3 regions of the Paenibacillus sp. J22P51 genome follow, and region 2 is predicted to be linked to each of the others. Evidence: riboswitches for the same ligand, from Rfam matches in the RefSeq annotation. Region 2 holds a riboswitch; each other region holds the start of a gene.
The links. A riboswitch is a leader RNA that binds a small molecule or an ion and turns the genes downstream of it on or off. The one in region 2 is predicted to bind cobalamin.
Positions count from the first base shown of each region.

Region 1: another riboswitch for cobalamin. It lies ahead of metE (5-methyltetrahydropteroyltriglutamate--homocysteine S-methyltransferase); the one in region 2 lies ahead of AC58QC_RS21590 (ABC transporter substrate-binding protein).
Region 3: another riboswitch for cobalamin. It lies ahead of AC58QC_RS11110 (S-layer homology domain-containing protein); the one in region 2 lies ahead of AC58QC_RS21590 (ABC transporter substrate-binding protein).

Region 1 covers NZ_JCAUAZ010000002.1:59,188-69,127, forward strand. The annotation lists gene rph (ribonuclease PH) at 104-862, shown strand; gene rdgB (RdgB/HAM1 family non-canonical purine NTP pyrophosphatase) at 846-1,493, shown strand; gene asnB (asparagine synthase (glutamine-hydrolyzing)) at 1,565-3,409, opposite strand; gene AC58QC_RS05075 (DUF4023 family protein) at 3,602-3,715, shown strand; gene AC58QC_RS05080 (hypothetical protein) at 3,986-4,117, shown strand; gene metE (5-methyltetrahydropteroyltriglutamate--homocysteine S-methyltransferase) at 4,177-6,477, opposite strand; cobalamin riboswitch at 6,628-6,827, opposite strand; tRNA gene AC58QC_RS05090 (tRNA-Arg) at 7,432-7,505, opposite strand; gene AC58QC_RS05095 (hypothetical protein) at 7,671-8,582, shown strand; gene tig (trigger factor) at 8,693-9,940, shown strand, end outside.
Region 2 covers NZ_JCAUAZ010000011.1:81,582-91,521, forward strand. The annotation lists gene cobS (adenosylcobinamide-GDP ribazoletransferase) at 1-269, opposite strand, end outside; gene cbiB (adenosylcobinamide-phosphate synthase CbiB) at 245-1,243, opposite strand; gene cobU (bifunctional adenosylcobinamide kinase/adenosylcobinamide-phosphate guanylyltransferase) at 1,528-2,088, opposite strand; gene AC58QC_RS21575 (nicotinate-nucleotide--dimethylbenzimidazole phosphoribosyltransferase) at 2,189-3,346, opposite strand; gene AC58QC_RS21580 (heme ABC transporter ATP-binding protein) at 3,367-4,143, opposite strand; gene AC58QC_RS21585 (FecCD family ABC transporter permease) at 4,149-5,186, opposite strand; gene AC58QC_RS21590 (ABC transporter substrate-binding protein) at 5,186-6,205, opposite strand; cobalamin riboswitch at 6,364-6,516, opposite strand; gene AC58QC_RS21595 (hypothetical protein) at 6,549-7,076, opposite strand; gene AC58QC_RS21600 (aspartyl-phosphate phosphatase Spo0E family protein) at 7,137-7,403, opposite strand; gene AC58QC_RS21605 (aminotransferase class I/II-fold pyridoxal phosphate-dependent enzyme) at 7,485-8,687, opposite strand; gene AC58QC_RS21610 (Lrp/AsnC family transcriptional regulator) at 8,703-9,194, opposite strand; gene cysK (cysteine synthase A) at 9,396-9,940, opposite strand, start outside.
Region 3 covers NZ_JCAUAZ010000004.1:28,991-38,930, forward strand. The annotation lists gene uptA (undecaprenyl phosphate transporter UptA) at 1-182, shown strand, start outside; gene AC58QC_RS11090 (thioredoxin family protein) at 261-827, shown strand; gene AC58QC_RS11095 (MBL fold metallo-hydrolase) at 847-1,470, shown strand; gene AC58QC_RS11100 (hypothetical protein) at 1,628-1,777, shown strand; gene AC58QC_RS11105 (hypothetical protein) at 1,981-2,253, shown strand; cobalamin riboswitch at 2,400-2,603, shown strand; gene AC58QC_RS11110 (S-layer homology domain-containing protein) at 2,767-8,511, shown strand; gene AC58QC_RS11115 (DUF4430 domain-containing protein) at 8,574-9,461, shown strand; gene AC58QC_RS11120 (energy-coupling factor transporter transmembrane component T) at 9,458-9,940, shown strand, end outside.

The sequences.
Region 1 (9,940 bases), on a different contig from region 2:
TCCCGTAATCCCATCCAGCAGGATGCTTTTCCTTAACTAGTTTGATACAATGGGGCGTAAGGATCATAGCATTAGATGGAGCTACAGGAGGAGAAAGACACTTATGAGAATTGGTGGAAGAACCGATCAAGAACTACGACCTATGCAAATCACCCCTCATTATATAAAACACGCAGAAGGCTCGGTCCTCATTGAAGTTGGGGATACGAAAGTCATTTGTACAGCTACGATTGAAGAGCGTGTTCCCCCTTTTATGAAAGGGCAAGGAAAAGGCTGGGTAACGGCAGAGTATTCGATGCTGCCGCGAGCTACGCAGGTAAGAAATCAACGTGAAGCGGCAAAAGGTAAGCTCGGTGGACGGACGATGGAAATCCAACGTCTCATTGGACGGGCGCTTCGTTCCGTTGTCAACTTGGAAGCGCTAGGTGAAAGATCCATAACGCTCGACTGTGATGTGATTCAAGCTGATGGCGGCACGCGCACAGCGTCCATTACGGGAGCTTTCGTAGCTATGGCTTTTGCGATGAATAAGCTTGTCACTGATAAAAACCTAGCCAAGTTCCCAATCAACGACTTCCTTGCTGCTGTTAGCGTAGGCGTCATTGGGAATACGCCGAAGCTGGATCTGAATTATGAAGAAGATTCCAAAGCGAAGGTTGATATGAACGTTGTTATGACGGGTCAAGGCCAATTCGTGGAAGTGCAAGGAACAGGTGAGGATGCACCTTTTTCCCGTAAAGAACTCGATGAGTTACTTGCACTCGCAGAAGCGGGCATTAACACGATGATTGAAGTGCAATCGGGTGTGCTAGGACCGATCGCCGATCGTATTCGAGGTGCTCAGCATGCGGCTTCAAAGTAATTTTGTCGTCATAGCAACACGTAACGAGGGCAAGGTGAAAGAGTTTGCGAAGCTTTTCGGAGCCAAAGGTTATAAAGTTCGCAGCTTAGCGGATTATACGGATTTACCGGAAATTATCGAGAGTGGCGCTACCTTTGCTGAAAATGCAAGGATCAAAGCCCAGATTATCTCCGCACATCTACATGTACCTGTTCTAGCGGATGATTCTGGCTTATGCGTGACAGCATTAGGCGGTGAACCGGGTGTGTACTCAGCGCGCTACGCGGGAGAAAATGCAACGGATGCTGACAATAATGCGAGGCTTCTTCAGGCTTTAAAGGAGTTGAAGGAGCGAAGCGAGTTGGCTGCTGGGGAAGGTCATCCTCCTTTGTTGAGTGAGGCTTCCTACGTTTGTGCACTCACCTTGATTGATCCTGTTGCGAATGAAATCATCGAAGCAGAGGATGTTTGCCAAGGCTACATCATTCATGAGGAACGTGGCGAGAGTGGCTTTGGCTACGATCCCTTGTTCTATATTCCATCACTAGGCCGAACGATGGCTGAGCTGACCATGGAAGAGAAGAATGAATTGAGCCACCGCGCCAAAGCCCTGCGTATGTTTATAGATCAACTTCCTGATCAAAGCAGCTAAGACACACAGAAAGACCTGCAACCACGTGAATGCGTGGAGGCAGGTCTTTTCATTTTTTCATCATTTTCCATCTACCGAATTGATATCTTATAAGTTCTTAACCAAGTATCTACTTGAGCCAAGTAAGCGAATAGCTGAGGCCCCGTCATTAACTGACCAAACCAAGGGAGGTCGAAATCGTTCGACTCCGAGCTGGCGAGTGCGCGAATCTTTTTGACATCGATGAAAGGTAAAATAGGAGATGACGGATCATCGAGAATTTCCAGTACCCATTTTCGTACAGCGGTTAAATAATTCGGGTTGTGCGTTTTCGGATAAGGACTTTTCTTCCGTGTCAATACATCTTCTGGCAATACACCTCTTAAGGCTTGACGCAAAATACCTTTTTCCCGATCGCCGGATGTTTTGATTTCCCATGGAATGTTCCACACATATTCAACGAGACGGTGATCACAGAACGGGACGCGTACCTCGAGGCCGACGGCCATGCTCATACGATCTTTACGATCAAGCAATGTGGGCATGAAACGCGTGATGTTCAAATAAGACATTTCCCGCATGCGATTCTGCTGCTTCGTTTCTCCAGCTAAGCGAGGTACTTCGCTCAAGGCTTGCTGGTATCGATTACTAACATACTCGACGGGTTTAATCCAATCGACGAAGTCAGGCGCTAGTAAGTCAACCCGATTCGCCAATTTGAGTGACCAGGGGAACGTATTCGCTTCAAGTGCTTCTGTATTGTGGAACCATGGATACCCACCGAATATTTCGTCGGCTGCTTCGCCAGAGATTGCAACCGTTGCTCCCTTTTTAATTTCTCGGCAAAATAAATAAAGGGACCCATCGACATCGGCCATCCCTGGGGTATCGCGCGCTATCACAGCTGTCTTCAAAGATTCCACAAGCTCTGGGGTGTCAAACTCAATATAATGATGCTCCGTGCCAAGGTGATCGGTCATCCGTTTGATCCAAGGGGCATCGGAGTTCGGTTGGAACAGGTTTGCTTTAAAATGCTTATCATTATCCTTGTAGTCGACCGAAAAGGTATGAAGCGGTCCTTGCCCGCTTTCCTTGTAATGAGCTGCAGCGAGCGCGGTGAGTGCGCTAGAATCCAATCCTCCTGACAGCAGCGTGCAAATGGGAACGTCCGAAACAAGTTGACGCTCGGAGGTATCGCGAAGCAATTGCCCAACATGCGCGGCTGTAGCAGCAATATCGTCTGGATGCTGGTGACTTTCGAGCTTCCAGTACGTTCGAATGGATAATCCATTGCGATCAAAAATGGCAAATTGACCTGGCTTCAGCTCAGACATATTCCGATAAATCCCATGTCCTGGCGTGCGAGCCGGTCCTACTGCGAATATTTCAGCAAAGCCTTCAGCACCAACCTCTGCTTTGAAGTCAGGGTGAGCTAGAATCGCTTTTGGTTCAGATCCGAATAACAATACACTATCCTGGTGGGAATAAAAAAGAGGCTTAACGCCGAGTCTGTCGCGCACTAGAGTTAAGGACTGCTCTTGGTCATTCCAGGCCGCAAAGGCAAAGATGCCGTTCAGGCGGTCGATACATGCTTTTCCCCACTCCATAAAAGCGACCAGCAGCACTTCGGTATCGCATGTTGTGCGAAATTGATGACCGCGGAGCTCGAGCTCCTTTTTCAACTCTGGGGCATTATAGAGTTCGCCATTATATACGATGGTATACGTATAGTCGCCTTGTTTACGGACCATAGGCTGAGCGCCATTCTCAGGATCCATAACACTTAGACGTCGATGTCCGAGGGCACAATGCTGTGAAATCCAGGTACCTGAAGCATCAGGTCCACGCAGTTGGAGCGTTTCCGTCATATTTTCTAGAATGGACGGGTACCCGGTCAAGTCTTTCCGCCAATCTATCCAACCCGTTATTCCGCACATAGACGTTCCTTCCTTTCTTTTTAAGAGAGCATGATGATAAAGGGTATGCAAATGGAAGGTATTAAATGTCTGTCCAGAAAGCGAGAGGAGCAAGCAGGACGTGAGTTTTTGTAGAGATTGGGAGATTAAATTTCGGGTTGCCGTGACATTCTAAAGGGGTAATGCCATTCTTTATTCAGGAGGCGAGTGCTCATGGATAGTCATTTCATTAGCAAGCTGCATGAGAAGCAGAGGAAAGCCGAGAAGAATAAAAGGACACAAGGTGACGGTCATACAGGCAAAAACTTGCCTCACAAGATGCACTAAGTCTCATGGCATGAGCAAGAGCCTGCAGGGAGTGATCCCTGCAGGCTCTTTGTTTTTGGTTATACAGGCTCGGAAACCGAGCTTAAAGTCTGCGCTCGCGAGAGATAGGCTCGAAAACCGAGCCTAAGTCTGCGCTCGCCGAGAAATAGGCTCGGAAACCGAACCTAAGCTCTTCAATCTTGGCGTCCCCAAGAGTATCCAGCATATTCAGTGCTCAAACCCTCCATACTAATGTAGCGTTCATTCTATGACTAGAAGGAGTTGCTTACTATGGGTAAAAAGAAAAGTATGATGCAGAAACAGCAAAGTGCGATTGACCACTCCAAGCAATCATCTCGTATTCAATCGAATCTGGATTCAACGGAACCAGGTCACCATCAGCCGAACAGGCCATCTGTGTAAACAAACGAGAGTTACAGCACCCTTGCTCGCTAATGCGGCAGGGGTGTTTTTGTTCATTTTTAAGATGGGATTAATTCATTTCTGCTGGCTCTGAATAGCTTGGCAGCCTCAACCATCACTCGAAGCGCAGCAATGGTTTCATCTTTTCCGCGTGTTTTTAAGCCGCAATCCGGATTTATCCAGAACAACTCTGGCTCTAGCACCTGAAGAGCACGTTCTATCATTTCAACCATTTCTGTTACAGAGGGTACGCGCGGACTGTGAATGTCATAAACCCCAAGCCCGATTCCTTGATCATACGTATGCTCCTCGAAGCTGTGAATCAGCTCACCATGGCTTCGCGAGGTTTCGATTGAGATGACGTCAGCGTCTAGCGCTCGAATGGCGTCAATAATGTCATGGAACTCACAGTAGCACATATGTGTATGAATTTGCGTCTCATCACCGACTGTTGCTGTGGACAATCGAAATGCCAGAACAGCCCAGTCAAGATAAGCTTGCCAATCTCTTTTCTTCAATGGTAAACCTTCTCGTAGAGCAGGCTCATCCACTTGAATCATTTCAATGCCTGCTTGCTCCAGGGCTTCTAATTCGTGACGCAGGGCCAATGCGATTTGATACGCAACCTGTTCGCGGGAAATATCGCTGCGTACGAATGACCAGTTCAGAATCGTAATGGGGCCTGTTAGCATGCCTTTGACCGGCTTCGTAGTGAGTGATTGGGCAAACTTCGTTTCTGTGACCGTCATCTCTTGCACGAATTCCACATCGCCGAAAATAACAGGAGGTTTCACACAGCGTGAACCGTAGGATTGAACCCAGCCGTTTGAGGTAAAGGCAAAGCCATCCAGCTTTTCACCGAAAAACTCAACCATATCCGTACGCTCAAATTCCCCGTGTACAAGCACATCAAGTCCAAGCTCCTCTTGGAGTTTAATCCACTCTGTAATCTGCTCTTGAATGAATAATTCATACTGCTCAGGCTTCCATTCGCCGCTGCGCCAATTTTTACGAGCGTTACGGACCTCAGCCGTTTGCGGAAAGGATCCAATCGTCGTAGTCGGCAGGAAGGGCAGCTGCCATTTCGCTGCTTGAAGACCTCTGCGTGTCGTGAAGCTGCTGTTTCTAAGAGATGGCTGTAGACCGATATCCGTGATCGCTTGTTGGACTGAGGCCTTATTCCGATAGATAGAGGCATTGAGCTTAGCTATGGCCGTTTGATTTATGTCTAATTGCAATTGAATGAAATCTTGGCCGTGTTGAATGGCTTTAGTCAAGATGGCAAGCTCAGTCAGCTTTTCTTCTGCGAATGCTAGTGCATCCCGTAATACAGGCTCAAGTTTACTTTCATTACGGGTGGAAACAGGAACATGCAGTAAGCTGGATGAGGGCTGCAGCATCATGCGCTCATAGGGAACGATTGCTTCAAGCTGGGCAAGGAAAGAAAGCTGCTTACTCAAATCCGTCTGCCAAATATTACGTCCATCCACAAGGCCGACGCCAAGTACTTTATCCGCGGGGAAACCGTGTGTTTGAAGGCTGCTCCAGTTCAATTCAAAGCCGTGAATGAAATCTAAACCGATTCCATGGACGGGAAGAGATACAAGATCCTGGTAATGATCGATAGCGTCAAAATACGTCTGAACCATAATTTTAAGTGCTGGAGCAGCTGCCGCAAGCGTGGCGTAGATATGCTTTACGCGTCCGATATCTTCTGGACTTAGGGACTGCACGAGAATAGGCTCATCTAGCTGTACCCATTCCACACCTTCCTCCGCCAACTCTGCCAAAATACGTGAATAGAGCGGTAGAAACAACGCGATTAGACTATCGATTTCTTCTGGTTTGTACCCCTTTGCTAGTTTGAGAAAGGTAAATAAGCCAAGAACAACAGGCTTGCCGTTAATGCCTAGCTTTTGCTTAGCTTCTCGGTAGGCTTCAAGCGGTTTGTTGATCGTGAGCACTGGCTGTGCATCCTGTAACTCAGGAACGATATAATGATAATTGGTGTTGAACCATTTGGTCATTTCACAAGCTGTCGCCCCTTGGCTGCCGCGAGCCATTGCGTAATACGTGGCAAGTGAAACTTCGCCGCCTTCATAAGGGAAACGCTTTGGAACTAGTCCGAACATGGTGGACGTGTCCAGCACGTGGTCGTACAAGCTGAAATCACCAACAGGGATAAGGTCTATGCCTTTTTGCTGCTGCAGTCTTAGGTTTTGAAGACGGATGTTTTCGATTTGCTTTGTAAACTCACGCTCATCCAGCTTGCCGGCCCAGTAGGCCTCCAGCGATTTCTTCCACTCGCGGTTCTCGCCAATTCTTGGATATCCTAAATTGCTATTTATCAGTGCGCACATGGGGGTCATCCTCCTCAAATTTTGCTTCATACGAATCTCGGAAAATCAAAAAAGGGCATCTCTAACCTTAATAAAAAAGGTTAAAGATACCCTGTGTATGTGTATACAGTGTTTATGATCTCTAACACCTCCCTATCTCCCGTAGGTAAAACAGTGCTGTCAGAATTAGGCAGGTCTCCTGGCTCCAGAATCCTCGTCAAACGCTAGCCTTCCCGATCTTTCGATCAGTGGCACCTTAAGCGTCGACTCCTCTGTTACAGTGGCGGGACCGCGTCGGTATTGCACCGAACTTCCCTTTTAAGCTCTCGTTTATTAGGCTAAACAAGAGCACCTATTCCCACAATATGCAATTGTTGAATACTATACATGAAATCTTTGAGTATGCAAAGAGTTTTGTTTTAATAAAAAATATAAGATGTTTCACAGGAAAAGACGGCTCTGTTTGACTAAAAAACGCACAAGTCTGTCTCAAGCGGACGGCGCTGCAGGTGAAGTTAGTCGAATAAATCGACTAACTCGAGAGAACCAGAGGCCCTACAGAGTGAGTTAGTCGAAAAAATCGACTAATTCAAGAGAACCAGAGGCCCTACAGAGTGAATTAGTCGAATAAATCGACTAACGCAAGAGAACCAGAGGCTCTACAGAGTGAATTAGTCGAATAAATCGACTAACTCAAGAGAACCAGAGGCCCTACAGAGTGAATTAGTCGAATAAATCGACTAACGCAAGAGAACCAGATGCCCTACAGAGTGAATTAGTCGAATAAATCGACTAACGCAAGAGAACCAGAGGCTCTACAGAGTGAATTAGTCGAATAAATCGACTAACTCAAGTAAAAGTAACAGGTTTACGCAGGTTCCGTTTCATTACAGAATTCTTCGTTGAAAAACAGGCGTTGCTTACGAAGATACAAAAAAAGACCGCGATTTCTCGCGGTCTTTCCTCTTACATCAACGTCCCAGGAGGGATTCGAACCCCCGACCGCACGCTTAGAAGGCGTGTGCTCTATCCAGCTGAGCTACTGAGACATACCTCACTTCTTACCGCATGGACGTGATCCGTTTGGCGAAGCAAGAGTTATAATATCATATCGTTTTGTAGGAAGTCAACACTTCTTTTAATATTTATTTTTGCAATCATTTGGGTGATAGAGTAAACTGTCACAAGCGAGACCACGAACAGAGGTGATCCCTATGTCAGACCCTACGCCCAATAATGTCATTCTTTTTCCTAAAACAGAGAAGTTCTATGAAGACGAGCTAACGAAGCTGTTGCGCTCCGAGCAATATAAAGAAGCACTCGAGATGCTCACATTCCTCTTGCAGTTTCCCAATGTCGATACGAGTAAATCCGAACAATGGGAAGCGTTGCGCCACTGGCTGCTAACCATGTTTCCGGAAACGATGTTTCCAGCAACAGAGACAGAGGAAGAGGATTCTGAGGAAGAATCCGCCTTATTGCGGCAGTACATTCATGATAAGGCAGCTTCGGATGATGGTGCTTTTGTGATGAAACTCCAAACGATGCTCCAAGAAGGATCGTTAGAGGGACAAGTTAGTGCCTTGGAACAGCTTGCTTATATCGAGCAGCCCGAGGTGAGCCAATTCGTGAAGTCCTGGCTTTGCGAAAAGCCCAGACATCCTCATCTGCAATTCAAAGCCCTTCAGACGCTTAAACAAATGGGGGAACATGGTTTCATTGAGTTTCCCAAGAATGGTAAAACCGTTCTCGTAGAAATCGAGGAGACCCCCCTGACGGCGGAGGATTTTCCATTACGAATTCGTGATATGATTCGCAGAGTCGGGGACATTAGTGAAATAAGCCAGCCTGACTTTGTATTCTTTGCAACTCAGACTTGGCAGGAGTTTCTTGCCTATGCGTATGGCACATCGATTTACACAGAATTGCTTAGGACAGAAGAAAGTGCGGTAGACGTGTGGGCCTCCGCGCTGCATGCGATTTTGCAGGATAAATTGTTTGGTACGGTTGATCGAGATGAGTTACTAGAAACCTACGGAATCGTGGATGCGATGACGTTGCAATGGAAGCGGGCGCATAATGTGCTTAGTGCATTTGTGAAGCAATTTAGCCCCGATCCTAGCTAAGAACAATGCTGGCTTGAAATGAAAATGTTATATGGTATAATAGAATGGTTATAATGAGCTTAACGTGAAAAATATATGTCATGGTACATTTTTGGAGGGGAAGGCATAAAATGAAAGCAAGTTGGGAAAAAATAGAGAAGAACGTTGGCGTTCTTGAAGTTGAAGTTGGGGCAGAACGTGTAGCAGATGCTTTGGATAAAGCATTTAAAAAGGTATCAGCGAAAGTGAATGTTCCAGGTTTCCGTAAAGGGAAAGTGCCTCGTTCAATCTTTGAAGCTAAATTCGGTGTTGAAAGCTTGTATCAAGATGCACTAGATATCATTTTGCCAGAAGTTTACGTAGAAGCGATTGAAGAGGTTAAAATCGAGCCTGTTGATCGTCCTGAAGTAGATGTTGAGCAATTCGGTAAAGGTCAAGTCTTGAAATTCAAAGCTAAAGTAACAGTTAAGCCTGAAGTAACGCTTGGCGATTACAAAGGTATCGAAGTAGCAGCAGTTAACGCTACTGTTTCTGAAGAAGAATTGAATGAAGAGCTTGCACGTTTGCAACAACGTCATGCTGAATTGGTTGTTCTTGAAGAAGGACAAGCTGCTAACGGCGATGTCGTTATCATTGATTTCGAAGGATTCGTTGATGAAGTAGCATTCGAAGGCGGTAAAGCGGAGAAGTATTCCCTTGAGCTTGGATCCAACTCCTTCATCCCAGGCTTTGAAGAGCAACTCGTTGGTCTTGGTAAAGGCGAAGAGAAAGACGTTAACGTTAGCTTCCCTGAAAACTACCATTCCGAAGATTTGAAAGGCAAAGCAGCTGTGTTTAAAGTGAAACTTCACGATATCAAACGCAAAAACCTGCCTGAGCTTGATGATGAGTTCGCGAAAGACGTAAGTGAGTTCGATACACTTGTTGAGTACAAAGAAGAGCTTCAAAAACGTATGCAAGAGCGCAAAGAGAAAGATTCCGAAGCTGCTCTTGAAACTGCGGTTGTTGAGAAAGCTGCTGCTAATGCAGAAGTTGAAATTCCAGGTTCGATGGTTGAAGCTGAGCTTGACATCATGGTGAAAGAATTCGAAAGACGTCTTCGCTCACAAGGCATGACGCTTGAGATCTACTACCAGTTCTCCGGTCAAAACGAGAGCGCGTTGAAAGAACAAATGAAAGAAGATGCTGAGAAGCGTGTTCGTAACAACCTTGTTCTTGAAGCTATCGCAGCTGCAGAAAAAATCACAGTATCCGATGAAGAAGTTGACGCGGAACTTGAGAAATATGCACCGTCTTACCAAAAATCAACAGCTGAGCTTCGTGAGCTGTTCGCTTCAAACGGATCTCTTGAAGGTCTTAGCAATGATCTAGTTATCAGA
Region 2 (9,940 bases):
CCATCCAGATGCAGTCCGCCTGTTAGGACCACCCAAATTGTAAGCAGCAAGACAGTTGCAGGCATGGTTGGCATCACGTAGGAGAGCCCTTCTCCTGACAATAGGAGTAGCAGACCGATCACGAAGCCCACAAGCGGATAAAAGACCGAACTGCGTTGAATTACACGCTCCGTATAGTTAATCTGCACCGGAATCGGCAGACGAGTCAGAAATTGAAAGGCGGCTAGACCGGCTCCCAGCCAGTCTACCAAAGTACGAGTATGACGCACAGGAGTCCTCCCATCACGAGATAACTTACGCCGTAGAGCATGCTCACGGCGTGCACAATATCCCGCTGCGTCCGCGGACGCAGCGGCAAGCCTAGGCGGGCACGCTCACTCGCAGCGCCGCCATAGACGTTCAGCCCGCCAAGCTCGATCCCGAGTGCCCCGGCTACTGCCGACTCCGGGATCCCGCTGTTCGGGCTGGGGTGTAGATGCGCGAAGCGGCGAATCGCCGCCGCTGCGCGTGGAGCTGAGAGGCCCGGCTTCACCAGGGCCACGAGGATCAGCAAGATCCCGGTCAGCCGCGCCGGGATCCAGTTCATGGCGTCGTCCCAGCGGGCCGACGCGGTGCCGAAATGACGGTATCTGTCATTTCGGTAGCCGACCATCGAATCCAGCGTATTCGATGCACGGTAAAGCATCGTAAGCGGCGCACCGCCGATGAGCGCGTAGAACAAGGGCGCGATGACCGCGTCCACGATGTTCTCCGCGACCGTCTCCACGACGGCTCGCGTGAGCTCCTCCTCGTGGAGCGCATCCGTATCCCGGCCCACAATGTAGCCGGTGTACTTGCGAGCATCCGCGAGATTGCCTTCGCGCAGCGGATTGTAGACCAGATACGCGGCATCCTTCAGGCCTTTGATCGCCACCGTAGTGGAGATGAGCCAAGTTGAAACTGCGTACCCTAGCCATGGATGAATATCGTTAGCGAAATGTACCAGCACAAGAACCACAATAAAGCTCAATGTGATTGTGGAAAGAGTGAGCAGGATGCCTTTCATTCGAAGCCTTGTAGGATGTTCATCCTCTTTGTTGCTCAAAAAATCATTTCTTGGGTGTAGCCTATCCTCCACCCAGCGAATCCAACGACCAATGATAATAACAGGATGAGTGGGCCACTTTGGGTCGCCAAGCATCAAGTCCAATGCGATCGCAGCAGCCGTCATCCAGACGATTTCTTGCCATGTATATATCCACATAAGGGCTTCACCATTCCATACTTGACTCTCACTACTGGTAAGAGCCTGCAATTATACATCATTCACTTGTAAAACGCGTGTTAAAAGGGATATTCCTGCGATAATGCAGTTTTTTGCTTATCTCGGCAGTTTTCGGACTATTTCCGGTTAATTTCCTGCACTTTTGCAGGAATGGTGCTTCAGATTAAGTATTTTGCCACAAAATCCTGCACTTTTGCAGTTCTTAGCTTTTTTGACCCAGATACGGGATTGACTACCTATTTCGGGGTACGTGAGTAGTACTACTAGTCTAAAACATAAGCTCTACTCTTTAGTTCAATTGGGATACCAGCCGTAACCAGGAACACTTGCTGACAGACTTCAGCTAATCGCTGATTCATCCGTCCGGCCAAATCTCTAAATTGACGGCCTAGCGGGTATTCCGGCACAATGCCGTCACCCACTTCATTCGTAACCAGGATGAGTTGTCCACTGTAGGTAGACACGGCTTCCACAAGCTCATCAATTTGCTTCGTTACAAGCTGAACCGCGTCGCTAGCTTCTTCGTAATGAAGCAGCCAGTTCGTCAGCCACAGGGTTAGGCAGTCGACCAACACCACAGCCCCCTCGCCGCTCTCGTCCAGCTGCTCGAGGCAAACCCGCAGCGCATACGGCTCCTCCCGGATTTCCCAAGGGAATCCCGAGCGAAGCCTCTGCCGCTTGTGCAGACCAACCCGCTCCCTCATTTCCTCATCGTAGATGTGGGAGGTCGCGATGTAAACCCCTCGCTGGCAGCGATGCATCGCCAGCTTCTCCGCGAAGGAGCTTTTGCCGCTGCGCGCGCCACCCGTTACCAGAACCGCCATGGTGTCTCTCGCCTCCTTCTCTCTGCTTCTATCCGTTTGCTGCTTTGTTTGCAGCTTCGCACGTACTCGCATTACAGCTTCAGACTTGCCGCCACCACACTTAACCCCGCGATACGCCTGCGCTTTCGAATGTTGCCATTTCCTTCATGATCTTGCCTGCGGCATCGATCAAGTTGAATACAAGCACCGCTCCTGTGCCTTCGCCAAGTCGCATATCCATCTGCAGCATCGCTGCGAGGCCAACCGACTCGAGCAGCTTCGTATGTCCCTGCTCCTGCGATAAGTGCGAGGCGAGCATGTAGGACGCGCTTAGCGGAGCTAATCGGCTCGCCACGAGCGCAGCTGTCGACGAGATGAAGCCGTCGACGACAACCGGGCAGCGATGCTTCGCCGCGCCCAGGATCACCCCAACGAGTCCGGCGATCTCCAATCCGCCGACCTTACTTAATACCTCAAGCGCAAATTCCGCGCTTGAGCTTTCTTTTGCACTTGCACTTGCACTTGCACTTGCACTTGCACTTGCACCCGCACTTGCATTTGCACTTGCACCTGCTCCCGCGCAATCTCCCCGCCCGCGCAATCCATTCACATCCAGCGCCGTATTCACAACCGACTGCTTATGCAGCCAAGTCGCATCATCAATTCCCGTTCCACGGCCGACAGCAAGGCCAGCGTCCAACCCCGTCAACGCGCACAAAATCGCCGCGCTAGCGGTTGTATTGCCAATTCCCATTTCGCCCGTGGCGAAAAGTCGATACCCTTTTGCCACCAAATCATCCACGATCTCGCTCCCTGCTAGTACCGCCTGAATCGTCTCTTCCAGCGTAAGAGCCGCTTCCTTCGCCATATTGCGCGTGCCCATTCTTACTTTGCGCGAGACGAGATTCGGATGCTCCAGCTCCGCATTGACTCCCATATCCACACAAACCACATCAGCTCCGGCATGTCTAGCCAGTACATTAACAGCAGCACCGCCATACAGGAAATTGAGTACCATTTGGGGTGTCACTGCCGCAGGGAAGGCACTGATGCCTTCCTCACATACACCATGATCACCTGCCATGACGATAACAGCTTTTTTATCAAAAGTCGGCATCACCTCGCCTGTAATTCCTGCGACTTGGCGAGCAATATCCTCTAGCTTTCCTAAGCTGCCTTGTGGCTTTGTCAATTGGTTCAAATGATCATTGGCTTGAAACGCCACCTCCTGATGGATAGGCTCAATCGAGTTAATCAAGGTATGTAGTCTGTTCATCATTATCATCCTCCGGTTTTCAATTATTTCCCAGGTTGTAATATAATCTGCGGCACTTCACTCACAGGGTGCTTCAGTACAATCGGCTCTGTTCCGTACACGTCTGCAATTCGTTCACTTGTAATGATGTTTTCTGGCGTTCCTATGGCGGTTACCCGCCCCTCATGTACGATCATCAATCGCGTGCAGTATTGCGCAGCCAAATTCAAGTCATGCAGCACAGCTACAACCGTAAGCGCCGACTCTTGCTGCCAGCTTCGGATATAATCCATCATTTGTATTTGATAGCCGATATCTAGAAAGGTGGTTGGCTCATCCAACATGAGCAAGCTTGGCTGCTGCGCCATCACTTTGGCTAGCGCAACGCGTTGACGCTCTCCTCCGCTTAAACGCTCTATTGTTCGATCTGCGAGCGCTTCCAGTTCAAGCTTTGTAATAATCGCATCTATAAGTCCATCTGCTTCAGCCATATCCTCGCCAAGCCAATTCTGGAATGGATACCGCCCCATCTCCACGACTTCACGAACCGTGAAACCAATGGGGGGCAATGCATCCTGCTGAAGAACAGCGAGCCACTTAGCCAGTTCTTTTCGCGAATACGAGGATACCGTCTTTCCTTTTATAAGCACATTCCCCTGCCTAACAGGATCCATGCCTGAGAGGAGTCGAAGCAAGGTAGATTTACCACTGCCGTTGGGTCCAATAATCCCGAAAAACTCCCCCTGCCGAACCTCAAAGCTTATCCGATCCAGGACTTGTTGTTCCCCAAAACTCTGAAAGAGCTGCTCCACTTTAATCATCGTTATCAACCTCTTAACGTTTTCTTATCTTTATGGAGCAAGTAGGCAAAAAATGGTGCACCCAGAAACGCCGTTATAACCCCTAATGGAATTTCCGTAGGACTAAGCAGCGTACGAGCCAGGGTGTCAGCCCATAACACATAAATCCCTCCGCCAATCGCGGATAAGGGAATAATCAATCGATAATCTGGACCAACCAGCAGACGCACTAAGTGCGGAACGATCAGCCCAACGAAACCGATGACCCCTGCCACAGATACAGCAGCAGCTGTAATCAATGTTGAAGCGATCAGTACGATCAACTTCGTACGCTCCACATGAACGCCGAGATGGGCGGCTTGGCGCTCACCCAATGCAAGCAGGTTTAACGATCTGGCATAACTTAGCAGAACTACGAGGCCAATTAGGAGATATGGTGAAATCATATACGTATATGACCATCCTCGCATCGCTAGACTGCCCATGAGCCAAAAAATAATCTCATTTATCGTTTGGTTCGAAATGGAAACCAAGAACGACACGAACGCACCTAAGAATGCTTGCATCACGACGCCGGATAAAATCAGCGTTTCCATCTTCAGTTTCCCATCAATCATGGCCAGCTTCAAGACCAGGAACAGGGAGATTAGCCCCGTCACGAAAGCTACAATCGGGATCGACCATTGTCCAAACCAGGCAAATTGCAACCCGAAATAGATAAGAAATGCAGCCCCTACGGAAGCCCCTGAAGATACGCCTAGCGAGTAAGGATCGGCGAGCGGATTGCGCAGAACTCCCTGGAAACCAGCGCCTGCTATGGAGAGCACTGCCCCAACAAGAATACCCAGCAGCACACGTGGGATTCGTACTTTATTCATAATTTGTTCGGATGACTGCGGCCAGTTCACCTCGATGTGACTTCCTATCCAAGGTAGATGCTTGGCCAGAATCCCCACAATATGCGAAATAGGAAGCTGAGCTGAACCAATAGATAAACTCACCACAATAGAAAGAAGAAGGAGTATAACCCCTACTCCTCCCCCTAGCATCAATTTTCTTTTCATTATTTCACCAATTCAGGATAGATGCCTTTCGCCATTTCCAATAGACCATCCGTCAATCTCGGACCTGGGCGGCTTAGCGAGTTTTGGTCAAGACCTACCACACGTTTATTTTTCACGGCGTCAATGGCATCCCACCCACCGCGTGTACGAATAATTTCTTCTAAAGGTTTTTTGCTCTTGGTGTCGATGATGCCATTGGCGAATAGAATGACGTTCGGATTCTGCTGAATGATCTTCTCTTCACTGATTTCATACCAACCCGCTTTGTCGCCAGCTACGTTAATCCCACCTGAGAGCTTGATCAATTCATCCATGAATTCTCCGCTTCCCACAGTCCAACCTGGTGCAAACTCTATGTACACCTTTTTCTTGTTCTGTTCCTTCACGTCTTTCACTGCATCGACGACCTTCTGACGATCCGCTTTCATTTTAGCGACAACTTTTTCCGCTTGCTCCTGATGATCTGTAATTAGTCCAAAGGTTTGAATGTTATTAATGGCATCGTCTAGCGTTTTGGGCTCTACTTTAAACACATTAATGTTCAATGCGCGAAGCTTCTCTACGGATTCTGCACTCATGGAAACACCTGTGAACACAAGATTTGCATTGGAAGCAATGACTGCCTCCATGTTTGGTTTTGTGATGCTGCCTAGCTTCGGCTTTGATTTAACCGCTTCTGGATAATCATCGAAATCAGATACGCCCACGATATTCGCCTCAAGACCAATCGCAAACAATGCTTCTGTCTCTGACGGGGAAACCGAGGCTATACGTTCTGGCGCTTTATCGAATGTAAATTCTTTGCCTGTTGCATCCTTCACTTTCAAAGGATAGGTCGTCTTCTTCGCTGCGACAGGTACTGATGACGATGAGGTTGTTGTTGGCGCCTTCGTCGCCTCACCGCCAAGCTTCGATGGATCCGAGATTTCTGTTTCCTTTTTGGCACATGCCGCTAAAGAAATGGCTGTTGCAACCGCTAATGTTAAAATAAGACCCTTCTTGATCCTGCTTTGTTTCATCAAATAAACCCTCTTTCTTCATCATTTTTTTCGATCTCAAGCCAAAATAAAAAGTCCCCTTGTTCACTAGGAACGAAGGAGACGATAAATCGCGGTATTGGGCAACGAACCTACGTACGCTGCTTCCTGATTTAACGCGATCCTTTTCCTCGAAGGATGTTGTAACGGCACCATAGGCAGGTATCCTGACTCTCCAGACTTTCGCAAGCCTGAATTACAGTGGCGGGACCGTGCCGGATTTGAACCGACTTCCCCTAAACTAATAACCTTCTAATTGGAAGCTTACTAGTACCTATGATTGCTAATTATACGATCAAGCTATTTGTCGATTATAGACGTTCTCTTACTTTTGCGCAATGATTTTGAGGACTTTCAAAGCCTCGTCCATTTTCGGAGCATTCTGAGGAATGAACGCGTACAAACCTTTACCTTCATAGCCTTGGTCTTTCATCCATTTATTCCCTGCAAGTGGAATACCATATAGATGCTTTTCTGCGGCTTTGCCTTCTTCTTTGATTTCGATAACCCCTTCAGGGTAATCTGCCGGATTAATCGTGTTGTCTAGTGAAACGAATCCCGCTTGGTTACTCAAGCCTTTGAACTGCTCTTCACCCAAGATGAAGATCCCATTCCCACCAGCAGCTAGCTCGACAATCATTTTTTCCATTGAAAAAATAGGGGATGTATTCAGCTTCACAGTAGGTAATTCGCCTACCTTAGCTTTCAAGGAAACTTCCATCTTCTCTGCCGCTTCACTTGGAAAACCATTAGGTCCCATAATAAATACGGAAACATCTGCTTTCGGTCCACCACATGCAGTAAGCGCCAGCATCATGCCTAACAATACAACGAATAGCCATTTCGCCTTCATGTAAGTATTTCCCTCCGTCGTGTACTCTCTCTTATCGATAGTCGCCAGAAAAGTCGGTTTTCACCGACTTTTCTTTCCAGATGTCATATATTCATTTATTTTTCGATCCAGCAACGTGCTTAATTCTACAACTTCATCAGATGTCATTTCTCTGCCTTCCATGACCATCTGTTCCATTTTACGTCGCAAGGTGTTGATCTCTTCTTCTAGTAAAGTTAGGGAATTTTGCTTCTTGGCATGTCTGGTCAGCCAACGCTGTCCGAACTCTTGCTCGCGAATTTGAAATTGCTTCTGAAAGTTAGTAAGCTGATATTCCATAAAAGCCATGCTCATCCCTCCTTACTATTAGAATACCAGTTTTCGTTACCTATGAACATATGAATATATTACAAAAATTTATTGCAAAAGTCATAATTTCCTTAAGAAATTACCAATTCTCTCTAAAGCTTCATTAAGTTGGGAAACACTGTAAGCATAAGAGCACCGCAAGAAACCTTCCCCGCCTAATCCAAATACATCACCAGGTACAGCAGCAACCTTAGACTCGTACAAGAGACGCTGTGCAAATTCATCGGATGTTAATCCCGTAGCCACAATACTTGGGAACGCATAGAATGCGCCCTGTGGTTCATGACATTCGAGTCCAACCTCACGGAAGCCTTTGACAACCAATCGTCTCCGTTGATTATAGGATTCGATCATGCGATCTTTCTCTTCCAATCCATTCGTCAACGCTTCATGTGCGGCTACTTGCCCCATGACTGGTGCACACATAACCGTATACTGGTGAATCTTGGTCATCGCCGAGATTAGCTCTCGGTGACCGCAAGCATACCCCATCCGCCAGCCTGTCATTGCAAAAGCCTTGGAGAATCCGCTAACGAGAATCGTCCGATCCTGCATCCCTGGAACTGCAGCGAAACTCACATGCTTCTGACCGTATGTCAACTCTGCATAAATCTCATCGGAAATGACGATCAGATCGTGCTCTTCAACAACTTTGGCAATCGGCAGCCAGTCCTCATAGGTCATAATGCCGCCTGTTGGATTGCTTGGGTAGCAAAGAATTAATATTTTGGAACGTGGCGTAATTGCATCACGAAGTGCCTTTTCCGTTAGTTTGAATTGATCCTTAGCGAACGTTTCGATACCAACCGGCACACCACCACTAATGGCTGTGATTGGCGAGTAGGAAATATAGCACGGCTCTGGAATTAGAATTTCATCCCCCGGTGTAATCAGTGAGCGCAGTGCCAAATCGATAGCTTCACTGCCGCCAACCGTAACGAGCACTTCATTCGATGGCTCATATTTGACTTTAAACGAAGTATACAAATAGTTCGCAATTGCTTCGCGGAGCTCAGGAATACCAGAGTTTGGCGTATATTTGGTTCTGCCTCGCTCCAAGGAATGAACAGCAGCTTCACGAACGTGCCACGGTGTGGAGAAGTCCGGCTCGCCAACACCCAATGAGATAATATCCTCTTTGCTATTGCTTACGAGATCAAAAAACTTACGAATACCTGACGGTTTCATTTCACGTACAGCAGGAGCGAGGTAGTCCTGCATGGATTTTTTACTTGTTTGAATCGTAGTCTCATCCTTGATCATGGCGCTACCTCTCCCTTACGGCGAAACAAGCATTCGATGATCATCTTCCTGATCTTCGAAAATAATGCCGTCTTGTTTGTATTTTTTCAAAATAAAATTCGTTTTCGTGGAAAGAACTCGGTCAATCGGCGACAACTTGTTGGATACGAAAGAAGCAACCTGTTTCAATGAGGTTCCCTCAATCTCGACAAGTAAATCGTACGCCCCTGACATGAGATAAACCGATTTGACTTCTGGATATAAATAGATCCGTTCCGCAATCGCATCAAACCCGCGCCCGCGCTCCGGCGTAATTTGCACTTCAATTAGGGCGGTAACCTTTTCGTCATCTACTTTGCTCCAGTTTACGACTGTCGCGTATTTGACGATGACCTTATCCGCTTCCATCTCGCTTATCGCTCGCGCAACTTCGGCCTCCGCCGTTCCTAACATGGTGGCGATCAGATCCGCGCTCCTGCGGGCGTCTTCCTTCAGTAAATCGAGAATTTTAAGCTTCAAAGTATCCATGGTTAAACCTACCTTTCTGAAATATGTTTCATTCATCCATTCATCTTACAATGAATCACTGTCCTAATTCAATTACTGATCGCAGAAGAAAGGCAGAATATTTATATATATTTGAATATTCCACTTCCATTGGCAAAATAAAAAGCCACTGGATGACGCTCCATGTGGCTTTCTGTCTTCCTAACTCGCCTCATTGCGTAGTTAAAAAAGATCCATACTTAAATAGCGTTCACCCGTATCTGGTGCAATGCAAAGTACTCGTTTTCCTGCCCCCAGCTTCCTCGCAACCTGAATACCTGTCCACACTGAGGCTCCTGCAGAAGGGCCGACCAGGATGCCTTCCTTGCTTGCTAGATCCCTCATCGTTTGAATCGCATTCTCATCCGACACTTGTACAATTTCATCGTAGACGCTTGTGTTCAAAATAGCTGGAATAAAACCTGGACTTGTTCCAACCAGCTTATGAGGCCCCGGGCTTCCACCGGAAAGCACAGGTGATCCCTTGGGCTCTACGACATAAATTTGGATATTCGGCAGATGTTCCCGAAGCACTTCTCCAGTCCCCGTAATCGTACCGCCCGTTCCCGAGGTCGCTACGAATGCATCTAACCGGCCCTCCATTTGCTGCAAAATTTCTGGTGCAGTTGTTATCCGATGAATACTCGGATTTGCTGGATTTTCAAACTGCTGTGGAATAAAGCTGCCGGGAATTTGATCCCGCAGCTCCACAGCCTTGGCAATTGCAC
Region 3 (9,940 bases), on a different contig from region 2:
CTTTAGCCTTAGTTCCCTACTCGTTTCTGTATATTTATTTGGGCATGAAATTGAAGGATAACTGGGAAACGATTGGCGAGTATGCAGGGCCATATATTAAACCTTTGATTATCGCTGCGATCGTACTGACGATTTTGTATGCAGGCTATCAATTTTATCTCAAAAGAAAAGCGAAAGTCTAACCAAGGTTGATTTGGCGGTTTCGTTTGCTTTTGTTACAATGAATGAGAATATGGACTTTTCTTGGGAGGATGAAATCAATGAGTACTAATCTTGCTAGTAAGCTGCGCACAGGCTTGAAGCCGCAACAGTTTATCGATGGTATGGAGAAAAATAAAGAGCAATTCCTAGCGTATTACGAAGGTTTCGCATGGGACAATGAAGAGGATAAGGAATATTTCGAATCCCTCAATAATCGCGATGATCTTCGTTGCTTGATTGTGGCTGCTGATTGGTGTGGAGACGTTGTTCGCAACGTGCCTGTTGTTTTCAAGGCTTTGGAAAATAGCGGCGTGCCGACAGAAGTTCTAATTATCGAGCAAAATTATGATGTAATTGATCAATTCCTAACAGGCGGCGGCCGTGCTATTCCGATCGTGATTTTCACAGATACAGGCGGTTTCGTGCTTGGACACTGGGGCCCTCGCCCTAAGAATGTGCAAGCGGTTATGACGCAATTCAAGAAAGAAAATCCTGATCGCGATGCGGCAGACTATAACGAAAAAATTCAAGTAGCTAGAGCAGAAATGGGCCGTCAATATGGCGAAGGTAACGGATATCATGCTGTTATTGTGAAGGAACTTCGTTCATTGATCGAGTCGTTCTAAGGGTGAGGGTGGCAACACGATGATCAACATTCAATCCTTCGTTCTAGGTCCGGTTCAGACGAACGCGTACTTACTGTCGAATCCAGAGACGAATCAAGGTATTATAATCGATCCAGGAATGAATCCCAAGTCGCTGATCAAAAAAATCGCCGACATGGATATCGTCGCGATTCTGCTGACACACGGGCATTTCGATCACATCGGTGGTGTAGATGAGATTCGTAAGCTCAAGGGCTGCCCCGTGTATATTCACGACCTGGAAGCCGATTGGCTGACGAATCCGAAGAAAAACGGCTCCGCACGCTGGCCTGATCTTGGCGCTCCGATTGTTACTGATCCTGCGGAATTCGCGCTGGATGAAGGACAAACGCTTGAGTTCCTGGGTATCCAGCTCAAGGTGTTCCATACTCCTGGCCACTCGCCAGGCAGTGTGAGCTTCTTGTATGATAAGCACCTCTTCAGCGGTGATGTATTGTTTAAATTATCGGTCGGTCGCACCGATCTTCTCGGTGGAGACAACAATACCCTGCTGGATTCCATTCAGGATAAGCTGTTTCTGCTGGATGACGATGTCATCGTCTATTCGGGCCATGGCGCGAAAACAACGATCGGTTTCGAACGTGAGAATAATCCATACGTGTAAGGCTAGTAGGACTGCTTCCTCTGATGAGGAGGCGGTCCTTTTTTGTGTTGTGCCGGGGCTGTAATGATGAAAAACACCGTTACAGCAAGGTGAGGCGCGAAAACTAGCTCTGTAGTGATGAAAAATACCGTTACAGTTGCGGAATCGAGGGGGATTCGTGATTATTCGTGCTGTAGTGATGAAAAACATCGTTACAGCAGGGTGTGGTGTGAAAATTAGCTCTGTAGTGATGAAAAACACCGTTACTGTTGAGGTGGTGCGATTAATAAATCGGCGGCAGTTGCCTAAGCTAGCTGCCTATGCCTAAAACGTATGTTGTTTCGCGCATATGCTCGTTCGCCCATGACACCCACCCAATTTATTAAGTAACTGGGTGTTTACCGTGTGCAACGTAGGTGGTTCCCCATAGACTGATGTTGTAAGCTATTCACCCAACTTCAACAATAACTTCCAAGTTAAACCGCAAGTTTGAAAGCCCATGTAAGGAAAATATGAAGGAGGTGCTCTCTCATGGAACATATAAAAGTTCCGAATTACCCAATGCAACCAATGCCAATGCCAATGCCAATGCCAATGCCAATGCCGACTCCGCTTCCAGCTCCTGCGCCTATTATGCAACAACCGATCCACCTGCACGCGTCCTACCAACAAACCGAATTTGTTTTCCCGAAACCAGTCCACACGCAAGCAGTTGCTTGTCCTCCGAAAAACAATTCGGCCGCTAGTATTCTTGTACTTTTCATTTTGTTAGTTATCATTACGCGTAGCATTTGTAAGTATTAATTTACGAATTGCACGGGTAAAAGAGGAAGGTAATCCCGCGGGACTTCGTGTCCTGGAGGGGTTGCCTTTTTTTGTTTGGTGAATGTTCAATCCTATGAAACTACTAGACAAATATAGGATTACCCGCTAGTATGAAGCCATATAACTACATAAATTGCGTGTAAGGTGCACTTCTTGATGTTTCTGTCGAAGGTGCTTAAAAGGGAAGTCAGGTGTAAAACCTGCGCGGTCCCGCCACTGTAAATGCGGAGTTACTTTTCTATCAGGCCACTGTCCCCGTCGGGGATGGGAAGGCGAAAAGTTTACGATGATGCATGAGCCAGGATACCTGCCTTATTTCGTTGTTGCTCTGATTCTCCGGGGGGTGGGAATTCAGTTAGCGTTCTGTAGCCAGTATGGCGCTACTATGTTTGTTTATTCATGAATTAAGAAGGCCACCCCGCCTGAGGGTTGGTCTTTTTTTGTTTTGGCGTGCGACAAATCTTAGGGAAGTAAGGGAGAGAAGTGGAGAGAATGTTTACGAAGTTACAACGCAAAATGATGTCGTCTATTTTAGCTACGCTAATGGTATTATCTGTTTTATTTACTGCCATAGCACCAGCTAATCAAGTTTTCGCTGCGAGTGAAAATCCAGTTTCCGTTTCACTTCGAGTGGAGGGGCCGCAGGGTCTTATCAAAGAGGGAATAGCCGAGGGCTCAACTGCCTTAGAGGCTTTAGTGGCTCAGACAGATATCACCCCTATTGTCTCGAGTTCATCCTATGGTTCCTATGTGACCGCAATTAATGGGATACAAGCTGCATCATACGGTGGTTACGATGGATGGAACTATGCCATTAAACGTCAAGGTCAGTGGATTATTCCTGATGTAGGTATAGACCAGTATGCCTTGGAGAGCAATGATCAGGTAATTGTCTATTACGGTGATCTCAATACGCAACTATTGAAGTCGATCACCATTTCGTCAACCCCCGTTAGTGCGAACGCCCCCTTTTCCGTAACGGTAACGAAAACAACCTATGACTGGCTCAACACAGGGTTTATAGACTCTGCAGCTGAGGGGTTGAAGGTAAAAGTTGGTGCTGCCGAAAAGTTCACAAATGCTAGTGGTGTAGCTGTGTTTGACCAAGGTGTAGCCGCTGGAAATTATACCGTGGAAGTTACCAATTATCGTTCCGATGGTGCCCCTGGTGTTGTCAGAGGTACGCAGCCATTGATTGTGGAAGCTGAACCAAAGCCAGAGCCTACCCCCATAGGCCATGTAACGGCTTCTGTTGAGAAATTTACGATAGGACAGGGCTTTTATCAGGAACCCATCAATTTTCCCTTATACGAAGGTGATAATGGCGCAGCTGTAATCACTCGTGTATTGGGTGAAGGTAACTATCAAACCTATGGCAGTATTGAAGATTCCTTCTATTTATCTAAAGTTAAGGATAATACGACGGCTATACAGGTACCTACGTTTATTCAAGATCAAATCAACTTAAATAGCGATCATATTGGTTTAAAGCTGGACGATCACTGGCTCGGTGAATTTGACTATACGTCCATGTCAGGTTGGATGTATGTTGTTAATAATACAATGCCTGATGTGGGTGCGTCTCAGTATATCCCCCATGATGGAGATGTCTTTCGAATTGAGTTTTCCCTTTATGGGTGGGGAGCTGATCTTGGAGCCAACGAATGGCGCTATCTTCCAAACCCAGCGAATAAAGATGCTCTGCTTGCTAGAGTAGCAGGAATTAATAGCGATCCGAATAAAGTAACTATTTTGGCGGATAAAGCTGTTCGATTAGCGTATGATCACGCGTATACCGTGCTTTCAAATCTTGAGAGTACGCAAGCAAGTGTTGACAGCGCGCTCGCCAGCCTGAATAAGTCATTTGAAAAAGATGCGGAAAAGCCTAGCCTTACGGTATCAGGTATATCGAATAACCAAGAAGTATCTGAGGCGAATTTAAGTGTTGGTGTAGTTGTGACGGATAATACCCCTGAGGGTATTACATCGGAAGTGAAGTTGAACGGAACAGTCATTTCTAAAACAGACGGACTCTATGCGCTTGTGCTTAATTTGGGAGCCAACACGGTTGTTGTGAAAGCAACGGACTCATCCGGCAATACCAATGAGCAAACATTTGTCATTACTTATAAAATCGACATTAAAAAAGCAGCAAAAGATCACCTGAATAAAAGCCTAGCTTATCTATTACGAACGGTAGACAAACCTGCATTTGGCACGTTGGGTGGAGAATGGTCTGTCCTTTCCTTGGCAAGAGGTAACTACACGGTACCCGAGGGGTATTGCCAATCGTATTACAATAACGTAGTCACCGAAGTTACTCGCTTAATGACTTTAAATAATGGTGTACTGGATAAAACAAAGGGTACAGAGCATTCCAGAGCGATGCTAGGACTTGCTTCTATTGGCAAAGATCCAACAAAAGTGGGGAGCTATGACCTGACGTCTGCGCTCTCCGATTACGATTATGTTATTAAACAAGGGATAAATGGTCCCATCTTTGCACTATTAGCTTTTGATGCCAGGAATTATCAGATTCCTACTGTTGAGGCAGGGAAAAAACAAGCAACCAGAGCTAATCTGGTTGAATATCTGTTAAGCAAAGAAATAAAAAAGGGTACAGTTAACGCAGCGGGATGGGGGTTCGGGAGTACTGTCGATTACGATCTAACCTCGATGGCACTTCAGGCTCTTGCTCCCTATTATCAGACGCAACCTGATGTGAAAAGCGCTGGTGATCGGGCAGTTGCTTGGTTATCTAGCAAACAAGACAATGAAGGCGGCTTTGGATCAAGCAGCGAAAGCGTCGCACAAGTCGTTACGGCTTTAACAGCACTAGGCATCGATCCAAGTACCGATACCCGATTTATCAAGAGTGGCAAATCAGCCATAGATGGGTTGCTTTCTTTTGCAGGAGCAAATGGTGGATTTAAGCATCTTAGGACGGGCGGCGTAAATGCTCTTGCGACCGATCAAGGCACTTACGCGCTTGTGGCTTACGACCGATTCGTGAATGGTAGTAAACGACTTTATGATATGACGGATGTAATTGGAGATACACCTGCAACAGGTGAGACCGAAATCCAGTTGCCAAGCGGGAATCAGCCTAATATTAATATCCCATCGGATAATTTGGACTACATCATTCCTATCACCAATGCGGATGAAAACAAAGAGATAACTGTTGTCATTCCAAGTGATAACAATTCAAAGATTCTTGTTAATTTGCCTTCCGGAACTAACCTTCCGAAAATTGAAACGAGAAAAGGGAATATTTCTGTTGTTATTCCAAAGGGCGCACAAGTAACTAGCGGTGATCCATCGGCACTTGAACTAATTACATCTAATAATCCAGATGATTCTGGTTTAAAAGATAAAGTGAATACACTTGTTCAAAGCGGTAAAAAGCTTGATATGGTGAACCAAGCAATCACACTTGGCGGCAGTAATCGAATTGAGTTTAATCAGTTTATTACGTTAACCTTTGCTGGCATGAAAGGGAAAGAAGCAGCCTACATCCAGAATGGATCGCCAAGTACGATACAGAGATTTTCCGATGATCTAGCAGGCATTGCTAGCGGGTTAAATGAGTATGCCTACGATAGTGGTAATGATCTTATTGTTAAAACCAAGCATTTTACGGACTTTATTGCTTACACGTCTAGTGTGGTACAAACCCCAGGTGGTGGTATTACGCCTCCAACTTCCAATCGTGTAACATTATCTGTAGATGTACTAACCGTAAATAAAGGATATATCGTTCCGGAATTAAGTGTTGAGCTTCAAAGTGGGGATACGGTATGGAGTATACTCAAGAGAGTACTTGATGATCATGGAATTAATTATTTATACATGTGGAGTACCAAATGGAGCAGTGTTTATGTACAAGCCATTGCAGGATATAAAGAGATAGATACCGATGGATATGGTGTTGGAAGCGGCTGGATGTACAACGTAAATGGCACCTATCCTGACCATGGAGCTGATACATACTTCCCTAAGAATGGCGACTCTATCCAATGGCGTTATACAACAGATTATGGAGAAGATCTAGGACAAAAGATACCAACAGGGGCACTGCCAATTGGTCCAAACAATCCTAACGATAAAAAGCCAATCATCGATGTTCCAACGGATATCAAAGAAAATTACCCAGTAAACATTACAAAAGACATGAAAGACAAAGAATTAATTACCATTAACCTTCCTAAGGTGACCTCCAAAGTTATCCTTAATCTAGAAGACGTGAAAGACAGCATTCCTATGATTTCCGCTGTGAAAGGCGACATTTCACTTTCCATCGATAAGGGAACGATTCTAAAATCGGGGAATGCCAGTGTCGAGCTACTAACTGCACTGGATACGAAGGATACAACACTTCAGGATTTGGTGAAGAGTGGTTTAAGTGAAGAGACTGCGAAGCAACTCAAGCTAAATCAAGCTTTTGCAATGGGGAACCCGAACGAATCGGTTCTATTCGATAGACCAGTAACTATCGTGCTTACAGGTGCGAAAGGGCAGCAAGTTGGATTTATCGAAGGCAATACGTTTACGCCGATCGAGATTTATGCGACAGAGGCGGAAGGAACTGAGGCTACAAAGGGTAAGGAAAAAATCACGTATGCGTTTGTGAAAGATAATGATTTGATCATTAAAACAAATCATTTTACGAGCTTCGTTTCGTATACAAGTATCGAAGAAACAGCTGTGGCATTTGATTTAAATAAGCTGTACACAGACGCGGGCACGATCTCCCCTTGGGCTGTTGACGCAATCAGCGAGGCTACAAAGAAAGCTTATGTCGAGGGCAGCGATGGTAAATTTAGTCCTCAAACGACGGTGACAAGAGCTGAGTTCACCAAAATGCTGGTAGGCGTTCTTGGGCTAGATGTGCAAACGGATAAGACCATTAACTTTAAGGACGTTGCTCAAGGGGACTGGTTCTACCCTTACGTGAACGCTGCGTATAAAGCTGGCTTCATTACAGGAACGAGCGATGACCAGTTTAGTCCAAACGAGAAGCTGACACGTGAGCAAATGGCGGTCATTATTGTTCATGCACTCAACCTTCCAACAGCGGCACAGACGCCAACTATTGAAGATTTAGGGCAGGTATCGGCTTGGGCGAAAGCGGCTGTGCAAACGGTTATTTCCCAGGAACTGATGTCAGGTTGGAATAACCAGTTCCAACCGGCGGATCAAGTAACTAGGGAAATGGCAACGGTTGTTGCGATGAGAGCTTACCAGTATAAGCTTGATAACAAACCGGAAACGCAACAGCCAGATCTAGTCAAGAAAGCTGTGGTTGAGAAGCAAATGAACCAAACTGCTGCATTCCTGCAGCAAACGATAACGGATCCTGTGATTGCTTCAATCGGTGGAGATTGGACGGTATTAGGACTGGCGCGCTCTGGCGTTCCAGTTCCTGATGCCTATTATGCGAAATATTACGCGAATGTGGAAAAGATTTTGAAGGAAAAGTCGGGCAAACTGCACGCCGTGAAGTATACGGAGTATGACCGAGTCATCTTGGGATTAACCTCGATTGGCCGCAGCGTTGATCAAGTAGCTGGCTACAATCTAAGAGAATGGCTAGCCGATTACGATACGCTTATCAAGCAAGGAATCAATGGTCCTATCTTCGCCCTCATTGCGCTGGATAGCAAAGCCTATGACATCCCGATTGTTAATGGCGTTAAGAAACAGACAACCAGAGAGCTGCTGATCGATTTTATTTTGAAAAGGGAACTATCCGGTGGTGGATGGGCTCTAGGCGAGAACGCGGCAGAGTCCGATCCGGACATTACAGCGATGGCGATCCAAGGTCTAGCTCCTTATTATAAAACGAATCAGCAAGTTCAGGCGGCTGTAGATCGCGCACTGACTTGGTTATCCAAAGCTCAAAAGGCAGACGGCGGCTACGCGAGTTATGAAACCGCGAACGTAGAAAGCATTGCTCAGGTCGTAGTGGCGCTGACCAGCCTTGGGATCAATCCTCACACGGATGCGCGCTTTATCAAAAACGGCAGCTCGGTGATAGATGCCTTGTTAAGCTTCTCCTCCGGGAGCGGCGGTTTCTACCATGTAAAATCCGGCGGAGTCGATAATGGCGGAGGCAAACCAGGCGAAGTGGATCCTATGGCGACTGATCAAGCGATGTATGCACTTGTGGCGTACGACCGACTCATCAAAGGGAAAACTCGATTATACGATATGACGGATGTAAACGTAGAATAAGCAATGACGAGCAGGGGCATGTGAGTGCCCTTGCTTTGTTAGTTAAGGATGTGAATAATCGCATGTTAATGAATAAATGGCTGGCTGCTGTTGGGATTGTTGGGCTGTTGGCCATTGCGTTCTTCTGGGGCGGGGATAACCCGAAAAGCTCGATTGTGCCCGAGTTAAGTAGCTCCGAAGCTCAAGTAACGCCAGTGGCAATGCCAACGGTTGCTCCACAGGAAACAGCGTCTACTCAACCGATTCAAGAAGCGGTTAAGGATTCAGATGTCGACATTGCAGAGGCTGACAAGCCAAATGTAGAAGCAGGAACGAAGCCTAATTCGGCTGAGCCTAAACCAACAGAAGTCGCAAAGAAGCCAGCGGTTGAAAAGACTAGCCCTGAACCATCCGTTGACACTGCCAAGCCAACAGCGCTTCCCTCCCAAACACCAGAACCAACGAAGGATAAATTCCTAACCGAGCCTGTACCAGAGGGGAAACCGAAGCCTGTCGAGTGGCAGGATGTCACGATCAATAAGAAAAAGACGTTAACGGCTACGTTATCCGTGACTTGCAAGACGATTTTGAACCATATGAGCAGTTTCAATAAGGATAAGCTGGAAGTGCTGCCGGAGGGCGGCGTTATTTATAAGGCGCAAACGGTGACCTTTTTCGAGGGGGAATCGGTGTTCGATGTCCTGCTCAGAGAGATGAAGAAGAACAAAATCCATATGGAATTCGCAATGACGCCGATTTATAACAGTAATTATATCGAGGGTATTCACAATTTATATGAGTTTGACTGTGGAGAGCTAAGTGGCTGGATGTACAAAGTGAATGGTTGGTTTCCTAATTATGGGGCTAGTCGGTTTCTGTTAAAAGACGGCGATGTCATCGATTGGGTATATACCTGTGATTTAGGGCGCGATGTGGGCGGAGGTCCGGCTGGGGCAGGAGGGGAAAAATGAGGCGAGATGCTTTTTCGACGTTCCATCCCGTTGTTAATTTTGTGTATTTCATGGCGATGATCGTAGGCAGCATGGTGTTCATGCACCCGATATTTCAAGCGATTGCGCTCATCGGTGCAGCACTCTATTCCGTGACGTTAAAAGGGAAGAAAGCCGCCAAATTTAATGCGCTATATCTGATTCCGTTGCTCGTGCTAATGGCTGTGATGAATCCCGTTTTCAATCACGCGGGTGTGACGATTCTGTTCTATCTACACAATGGAAATCCCTTTACGCTTGAATCCATGCTGTATGGAATCGCTGCAGCTTGTATGTACGTGACGGTTATTGTGTGGTTCTCCTGCTACAACGCGGTGATGACCTCGGATAAATTTATTTATTTATTCGGCAAGATCATGCCTGCCCTGTCGCTGATTCTTTCTATGGTGCTTCGTTTTGTTCCTAGATATTTAGCGCAGTTAAGAATTATTTCCAATGCT